Regions from separate parts of the Desemzia sp. FAM 23988 genome, predicted to be linked through region 2. Evidence: riboswitches for the same ligand, from Rfam matches in the RefSeq annotation. Region 2 holds a riboswitch; the other holds the start of a gene.
What was found. Region 2 has a riboswitch for thiamine pyrophosphate ahead of thiM (hydroxyethylthiazole kinase). Riboswitches for the same ligand answer to the same signal wherever they lie in the genome.
Positions count from the first base shown of each region.

Region 1: it holds a riboswitch for thiamine pyrophosphate, as region 2 does, so the genes downstream of both, thiT (energy-coupled thiamine transporter ThiT) here and thiM (hydroxyethylthiazole kinase) in region 2, are expected to answer to the same signal.

Region 1 is NZ_JBGQQS010000001.1:111,423-116,128, forward strand. Features, by position in the region: gene ACEN4L_RS00640 (hypothetical protein) at 1-864, opposite strand, end outside; gene thiT (energy-coupled thiamine transporter ThiT) at 1,034-1,600, opposite strand; TPP riboswitch at 1,677-1,779, opposite strand; gene ACEN4L_RS00650 (GNAT family N-acetyltransferase) at 1,861-2,334, opposite strand; gene ACEN4L_RS00655 (HD domain-containing protein) at 2,445-3,110, opposite strand; gene ACEN4L_RS00660 (ribonuclease J) at 3,477-4,706, opposite strand, start outside.
Region 2 is NZ_JBGQQS010000026.1:30,927-35,632, forward strand. Features, by position in the region: tRNA gene ACEN4L_RS11755 (tRNA-Thr) at 1-72, opposite strand, end outside; tRNA gene ACEN4L_RS11760 (tRNA-Glu) at 103-174, opposite strand; gene ACEN4L_RS11765 (GNAT family N-acetyltransferase) at 386-664, opposite strand; gene thiE (thiamine phosphate synthase) at 770-1,396, opposite strand; gene thiD (bifunctional hydroxymethylpyrimidine kinase/phosphomethylpyrimidine kinase) at 1,389-2,201, opposite strand; gene thiM (hydroxyethylthiazole kinase) at 2,198-2,941, opposite strand; TPP riboswitch at 3,062-3,159, opposite strand; TPP riboswitch at 3,227-3,325, opposite strand; gene ACEN4L_RS11785 (NADP-dependent oxidoreductase) at 3,500-4,411, shown strand; gene ACEN4L_RS11790 (YtxH domain-containing protein) at 4,463-4,706, opposite strand, start outside.

The DNA.
Region 1 (4,706 bases), on a different contig from region 2:
ACAAGTTAATTCATTCTTATATAACACTGACATTTCTTCTATATACGGATCAAAAGCTGTTAAGCATAGTCTCGCTTCTTCAAATTTCAACTGATCTATATACCAGTTATATTCCAATAAATACATGGCGACTTTTAAAGGATTGGAATAGTCTTTTTCTCCTTCTAATTGAAGAGTTGTTAGCGGAATATCTTTCACTCGTTTTCCTTGTGTCATCAAAGCATTTATTTTGAGTTGGGTGTAAAAAGCGTATTTATTTTCTTGGTTTTTTAACAACAAATACAAATTGTAGCCATCATTTGGTATGCCTCCCATTTTCATCGGAATTCCATTGGTTGCTGCTGTAAACAAACCTGCTAATGCAAAAGCACTCAAAATTGTCATCAAGATAGGGGGGGAAAATACACCGTTAAAGATTAGCCCAAATAGTGCGATAGAAAGCACTGCATTCATTAAAACTCCGCCTAAATTATATAACACAAATGGAAAATCACCCTCGTTGTATGCAGGAGGGGACATCAAACATTGTCCTCCTGTACCAGGTAAGTTCATTCGTTTTTGTTGGATACTTCCTTCTTCTTTGACTAACGTCAAGGAACCTATTCGGAAAGAAACATAAGCATAGCCGGTCATCAATCCAAATACCAAATGACCCATTTCATGAAGTAAAATATGTATCAAATAACTGATAAAAAAAGCTATGAACCCAATAAACAACAGACTTAAATTTAATTCAATTGCATCAGTTTCCAAAAATACTCCTGCAACAAAACCAATCGTTAAACCAATAATTGCTGAACCTCCCATTACAAGAATCACGGTACTCCATTGGGATTTCTTTTTTTCACTTTTATTTTTTGTCATATGTGCTTCACTTCCTTATGGGTTGCTTAATGCATTCTCCTAAAAAGGATAACATTACTTATTTAGTATGTACTAGTCGAAAAAAAAGTCAATCATAATTTTGACCGACAACTCTTTTTAGCTTTAAAAAAAAAGACGAGATAGTAATATCCCGTCCTTTGATCTTGTATTAACGTGTTGTTGATGAAAATAATTGTGGTGCTGTTTTTTTGATCGCTATCAGTAAGATGCTGACTACGACCGCTGTGATTACTCCACTCAAAATCTGTGTCACGAAAGAATACAGCAAAGCACTCATTCCTTCTGGTGCGTAGCTGCCCCAGAAATAATAACCTGCTACAAAATGCCAGAAGAATCGTGCCATCGTACCGGAAAATGTTCCCAGAACAATGTACAGATTCAATTTAACCGTCTGATCGGTTTGACTGAGCGAATGGATTTTAGCAGCAAATAATCCTCCGAAACCTGCAAAGGCAAAGGCAATAAAATATTCAATAAATCCTTGTAAAGGACTTAGAATATAGGCATTACCAATTACAAAATGCAAGATCCCCCATAAAAAACCAGCATAAACTGCTGGAACAAAACCTCTCCTAAACGCATAAAGCGTGAGAGGCACCATCCCTAATGAAACTGTAAAAGACGGACCGATATTTGTTGGGATAAGCGATAATACAATGGCTAAAGCAGCTATAATCGTCCCTTCTATCCACACACCAAACTTTTTGTTGCGCATAAAAAAACCTCCTTTATAATTTGAACAATGCCAAACAACAAAGGAGGAGATCACTTGAGTAATTAGACTACATACTTTTGTGCTCTGTCACAATTCCTACGCTCGTGCTAACGAACAGGTTCGAAGGGTCAGAATCATCGATTCAATCTCAGCTTAAAAAAGCACCCCTTTGTGATGGACGTTCATTCAGTTTTTACCTATTCACTATACCGAATATTTCAACCCTTGTCAATACTGCTCTCCGGGTTGAAACGATTTGATTAGTCTAACTTTTTAGCTAATACAAATTCTATACTGTCCCCTATGTTGATCCGTTGTTGAGTATTTGAAAAACCTGATTGAATATACAGCATTTGACTGCTGATATTGTCTATAGAGACAGACAACACAATTTCGTTGATCATGGGATAATGATAGCGCACATAGTCGGGCAGCAGTTCTAAAGACTTTTTAGCATATCCTTCTCCTTGATAATTCAAATCAATCGAATGTGCTCTAAATAGAATTGCTTTTGGATTGTCTGTAAAAGTGGACACCCCTACTCCAAGTTGAAGGATAAAAAAACCAATCAATTCCTGCCCCTTTAAAATCAAAATCGGGTGTTTTTCAGTTTCATGCATACTCTCGGTTAAAGCATCCATTGGCTTAACAATATAAGAATTTGAATCAATGGCATAATTTTCTAATTTTGGAGCATCTTCTATAACCGCTTCTCTTAGAATTATCTTTTCCATAGCCCTTCACCTTGCCTTTTTCATTATTCTTTTTCAGTATAAGAATAACAGACAGGACTAATAAATGTCTCTTGAAACGTTCTTAATTTCTCTGATTTGCAATACTCTGATTACTTCAACCCATCCCACTCCAAATAAAATTCTTGCAAAAACTGTTCCATAAACTGGTGTCTGTTTTCAGCAAAAGATCTTCCTGTTTGAGTATTCATCGTGTCTTTCAACTTTAATAATTTTTCATAAAAATGCATGATCGCTGTATCTTCTCCAGATCGATACTCTTCGTAAGATACCCCTTCTCTCGGCATTTTAGAAGGATCATGAATCAACCGACCACGGGAACCCGAATAAGCCATTGTTCTGGCAATACCGATTGCTCCAATGGCATCTAACCGATCTGCATCTTGCACGAGTTTTCCCTCTATAGAAGTCATCTCTATTTTATTGGTTCCACCTTTATAGGACAAGTTCAGCACAATAAATAAAAGAGACTCTTTTTCGGCGTGGGTTAAAGATAGCTGATTCAACCAATCGGTTAATTTTTTTTCTCCTGCTTCAGGTGTCTCATTTAATTTTTCATCTGGGACATCATGCAGCAATGCAGCCATCTCACAAATAAAAGCATCTACTTCCCCGGGTTCTTCAGCTGCCATTTGCAAGGCTAGATTACGTACACGATGAATATGCCACCAATCATGTCCGGAAGCGTCTTTCTTCAATAACTGAAAGACAAACTGTTCTGTCTGCTTTAAAATCTCTTTTTGAAGGTCTGTTTTCATATTTTGTCCTCTCTAAACTTTTTGGGTTCTTCATCTTCTAGCGTTGGTAGAGAAATTTCCTCCAGCCTATGGGGTTGCTTATGGACCGCCATGGGACCGCCTTGAGCTGAAAACCACATCTCAAGACTTGCAAGCTTCAAACTTAGCGTAACGGCTAAAGCCTAACGCTAAGTAATTCCCATTGCTTCCTTTTCCATGGCTACAAGCAACCCCATAGTCCTCCATAAATTTCTAGGAATGAGCTTCTAAAAAGTTTAGAATTAATTTTTTTACTTACCAACGTCAAATATTGTAGAACCACTTTTTGAACGACCCATTAAGGGTTTTAAATAAGGCTAGGACAAATGTCCTAGCCTATGCCTTAATTTATCTTCTGCGTTTTGAATTGCTGACTTCCATAATGATCGGTAAGATAACCGGTCTTCTGCGTGTCTTATCGAACAAGAATTTGCTTAATGAGTCTCTGATGTCTTGCTTCAAAGCTCCCCATTCAAATTCATTTTGCTGTAAGTTCTCTTCAACGACTTTTTGGACCATTTCGCTGCTTTGTTCAATCAATTGCGTATTTTCTTTGACGTATACAAAACCACGAGTCATGACTTGTGGACCAGACGTAATTTCTTTTGTTTTACGATTAATTGTCACCACAGCGATCAGAATCCCATCTTGAGACAATAGCTTACGGTCACGCAAGACAATATTTCCAATATCCCCGATTCCAATACCGTCTACCATAGTATTCCCAGATTCTACTTGACCAGACATTGTCAAGCGGTTATGAGAATATTCCATGATATCTCCTTTGCCAGGAATAATGATATTTTTATATGAGATCCCTACTTCATGAGCCAAGTCAGCATGAGCTGCTAACATACGGTACTCTCCCGTTACAGGGATGAAGTACTTCGGTTGGATCAAGTTAATCATCAACTTCAGATCGTTCGGTGTAGCATGTCCAGAAGCTTTCAGATTATCGGTGATTTGTTTCACTTCTCCACCAGCACGGTAAACCATATTTTCAGTAGTGGCTACTGTAACTTCCATTTCATTTGAAGGGCTAGTCACGATATAAACTAGATCGCCTTCTTTGATATTCACTTGCGGATGCTTGCCTTTTGCCATACGTTGTAAGGTTTGGATCGGTTCGCCGGTGCTCCCTGTTTCAAGTACAACGATTTCTTGGTCTTCGTATTTTTCAATCTCTTTTACAGAAACGATCAATTCATCGCTTGGCAATTGCAATTTGTCTAATTTTAATGCTTTGTCGACAATCTCTTCCAAATGTTTTCCGGTAATAAAGATTTTACGATTGGAACGATGTGCTGCGTCCAATACTTGTTGGATTCTTAGAATATTGCTGGCCACAGCGGCCACAATGATTCGTCCATTTGTATTTTGGAAAGTATCCAATACTTCTTCAGCAACTTTCAATTCACTCACATTTTCAACAGGACTTTCAGCTTCACTAGAATCACTTAACAGTGCCAATACATTGCTTCTGCCGATATCGCTGATGCGGTTTAAATCTGTTTTATACATCGGTTTAGCACTCTGATCAAACTTAAAGTTTCCTGTATAGACAATGCTGCCTTCATC
Region 2 (4,706 bases):
GCCGGCTGCAGGACTTGAACCTGTGACCCCCGCGTTACGAGTGCGATGCTCTACCAACTGAGCTAAGCCGGCGAACGGTATAATTATTAAACTTGGTTAGGATGACCCGTACGGGATTCGAACCCGTGTTACCGCCGTGAAAGGGCAGTGTCTTAACCGCTTGACCAACGGGCCTGATAAGCATTTGAGTGATAAGCACAAAATGAATTATATAAAATATTTTCTATAATGTAAAGAGAATAAAGCCTTTTTTGCATCTTTTTTAATTTTTTTTTAATAGTTATTCATTACTGCTTTGTTTTTTGAATGTTTAACACAAAAACTCTAAAATCGATCTCGTTTTAGACTATTACTAAAAAGATCGATTTTAGAGCCTAGCTCATCTTTATTTCGCTATAATATCTTGATATTTATCAGATTTCCGTTCAAATAAACTTACTACATACGGACACACAGCAACCATTTTTTTACCTTCTGTTTCCATTTCTTGGACTGTACGATCTACTAATTGTTCAGCAACGCCTTGCCCTCTTAAACTTGGGTCAACAAATGTATGATCAACCAGTACTTTATCTTCACCGGAAGGTATATAGGTAATTTCTGCAATCATTTTTCCACTTTCGTCATTTTTATAAAAGCGATTATCCCCTTTTTCAAACTCCATTGTTCTTCCCCCTTTCTTCAATCAATGTCATTTTAGCATTTCTTATTTACTGCTTCCAGTTTGTTCATCCTTTTAATCCTACTGCACAAGAAAAATATTTTTGCATCAGCTGCTTTTTTGCAACTTTTCTACTGTCTGTTTTAGGTCTTCACTGCCACAGATAGCAGATATGACGGACACCCCATCTGCTCCCGAAGCACGAATTCCAGCTGCATTTTCTTCCGTGATACCACCAATACCTACTATTGGAAAAGTACCAAACTGTTTTCGTATCGTACGTATGCAGTTCAATCCTACTGGGGAGGCAGCATCTTTTTTAGACTGTGTTGGATAGATTGGGCCAATTCCAACGTAATCTGCTCCATTAACTATAGCCTGTTCCATTTCTTCAACATTATGGACTGAAACACCTACAAGGTTTCCTTTTACTCTCTTCCGAAAGGCTGTCAAGGCTAAATCATCTTGTCCCACGTGTATACCATCAGCATTTAATTGTATAGCAAGCTCAACATCGTCATTGACAATAAAAGGTACTTGGTACATTGCACACAATCTTTGACATGCTTTGGCAAAATCTACATAGGCTGAACCAGTCAACGCTCCTTTTCCTTTCTCGCGTAACTGAAAACAGGTTATCCCTGCCTGCAAAGCTTCTTCGAGTGTTTTCAATGGGTCTTTTTTGCAATTCACTGTACCCATGACAAAATAAATAGTTAAAATACTTCTATCCATTTACTTCTACCTCACATATTCCTTGGTTGCATTTGTAAGCAAAGTGGTTCGTCGGCCCATGACCGTGACCAATATAAAGCGGTGTAGAAACAGCTAGTTGAATAAATTTTTTCGCTTCAACGATCGCTTCTTGCATGGATAGTCCTTTCGCTATATTGGCTGTTAAAGCAGCAGAAAATGTACAGCCTGTCCCATGTGTATCTTTTGTTTTCACACGATTGGTGGTCAATTGAAAAGACTGCTCGCAAGTGTATACTCTATCAATTGCCTGTTCTTCTTCTAAATGTCCACCTTTGATGACAACACATTGAATGCCCATTCGCAACAGTTGTTGTGCTGCTTTTTCTATATCTTTCGTATTTTTAATACGAATACCTGTCAGCACTTCTGCTTCTGGGATGTTTGGGGTGCAAATGGTGGTATAGGGAAACAGCTTTTCTATTAAAGTTTTTGCTGCTGATTCTTGCAATAGCTTTGCTCCGCCTTTTGCAATCATCACCGGATCAACGATAAGCGGTATATTTTGTTTTTTTAGGATTTCAGCTACCCCATCAATTATTTCAACTGAAAACAACATCCCCGTTTTGATAGCTTTTACTGAAAAATCATCTAGTACAGTTTGGATCTGTTGTTGCACAAAATATGGCGGTACTTCATAAATATCATGTACACCCAGTGTATTTTGATCTGTTAATGCTGTAATGGCTGTGGTCCCAAATACCCCTAACTCTTGAAATGTTTTGAGATCTGCTTGAATCCCAGCTCCCCCGCCTGAATCTGATCCTGCAATCGTTAATGCAATCATTGTCCTGCCTCCGCTATCTTTTGCAGAGCATTCATAAATTGTACAGCGAATGTCCCCACTTCATTTCCACTCTGTTCAGCAGCTTGTTTATACGCTTGTAGAGTGGTGGCTAATTGATTGAATGAGGCTTCTTTTCCACTCGCAAGCGAAGCTGTACAAACAGCGCTTAATAAACACCCCATACCTGTAATACGTGTAGCAATTTCGTTGCCTCCAGACACGTATCGCTCTTCTTGACCATCCGTTAAATAATCGGTTTCTCCTGTGACGATGACTTGACAGCGATACTTCAAGGCAATTTCTCGCGCTACTTTGGAAACAGGCATCGCCCCTATGCCGCTGTCCACTCCTTTTTGATGCCATTCTTTACCTGCAATTGCGGCTAGTTCTCCTGCATTGCAGCGGATCAAATCAACCTGCATTCTTTTTAAAAGTTGTTGCACCACTTGTTTTCGATAGCTTGAAATACCGATTCCTACAGGATCCAGTACAACAGGAACTCCTAACTCATTTGCTTTTTTTCCAGCTACCAACATCGTTTGGATAGTGCGGTCATTTACGGTACCGATATTGATCAATACTCCTTGAGCAGCTGTCACGACATCAGCAACCTCATTCACTTCATCCGCCATAATAGGAGAAGCTCCGATAGCAAGTAATCCATTAGCCGTAAAATTTGCCACCACATAATTAGTGATACAATGGACTAAAGGAGCTGTTTGTTTGACTCTTGATAACATTTATTACACCCTTTCCTTGGTTTCTCTAGCTTATTCAAATAGGCTGATCTCAATCCTCCTTTATAGAACGTGAGCACAAAAAAAGGCTCTACAAATATGCAGAAGCCAAAAAAGTGTATAAGAAACTCACTATTTGCTCCCTACGTCAGTATGAACTAACAGGTTCAAAGGGTCAGGTTTTACCTTCTCAACACGACTGTGTCCCCCCGCAATTAAGCGTTTTACAAAAGAAAAAGCTCCCCAAATAAAATTGGAGAGCTCAGTACGAATATAGTCGTTAGAATACATATGTACGATTGTGCTCCCTACGTTAGTGTTAACTAACAGGTTCAAAGGGTCAGGTTTTAACCTTCTCAACACGATTATGTCCCCCTGCAAAACATTTAATTACTTATAAGTTTACTATAGATAATAAATTTAATCAATCACTTTACTGTCTTTAATACACCGCTCCTCGTTCTCTTTTAAAGTATAAAAGCCTCATTATTTGTGGTCTTAAGATAGCAGTGTTAAAGTAATCATAACTAGAGAACCAATCAGAGAGAGGAGTACCTTTTTATGAAAACTATCGCGATTAAAGAATTTGGGTCAGCTGATCAATTAAGAGAGATGGAAATGGAGAAGCCTTCTATCAAAGATGATCAGGTATTAATTGAAGTTCATGCTTTCTCCATTAACCCCGTTGATTGCAAAAGACGTTCCGGTAAAATGGGCGGCAAACTTCCTATGGTGCTTGGTGGTGATGTCGCTGGTATCGTAAGTGAAATTGGTACAAATGTCACGAATGTAAAGCCAGGTGATCGTGTATTTGCTAATGCATCCAAAACTTACGCTGAATATGCCCGATCTCGCGCCGAAGTAACGATTAAAATCCCTGATAAACTCTCTTTTGTGGAAGCAGCTGCAATTCCATTAGCTGGACAAACCGCTTGGGAAGCTTTAATAGATAAAGGACAATTAAGGGATAATGAAAAAGTCTTGATTCACGCAGGGGCTGGCGGAGTAGGCTCATTGGCTATACAAATTGCTAAACATTACAAAGCTTACGTTATTTCGACAGCCAGTGAGAAAAACAAAGCATTCCTTACTTCTCTAGGCGTGGACTATTTCATTGATTACAACAAAGAGGATTTTGAAAAAGCAGTCAGTGATGTCGATCTCGTACTAGACCCTTTAGGAGGCAAAACTCAAGAAAAAAGTTTCACTGTTCTAAAAAAAGGCGGGCGCTTAGTTTCCTTAGTACAAGAACCGGATGAAACTACATTAAAAAAATTAGGGATGATAGGAATTATTTTCAGTATGACCCCCACAAGCGAACGCCTGCAAACCTTAGCTGATTTACTTACCAGTGGAAAAATCAAAGCCATAGTCAGTCAAACTTACCCTTTTACAGAAGAAGGGGTACGTAAAGCACATGAACAAAGTGAAACAGGTCATACAAGAGGAAAAATCGTGATTAAAGTAAAATAAACAAAAAGATGGAGTCAAGAATTTTTCTTGACTCCATCTTTTTGTTTATTTTTATTGGTTCTCATCTAATAGATCTTTTTCAGAATCATAATCTAAATCGTTGAGAGTTTCATCCAACTTATCTGCAGGAATCGTTTGATCTTCATTAGGTTCTGCTGATGTCCCATGAACGTTTCCATGCGGAGCTTCCATTTCGTCAGAATATTTTTCTTTTAAGTCCTGAGCTTTCTCTTCGCCGACCTCTTTCCATTCCTGTGCTTTTTCTACTCCTACTTCTTTCCATTCTTGCCCTTTT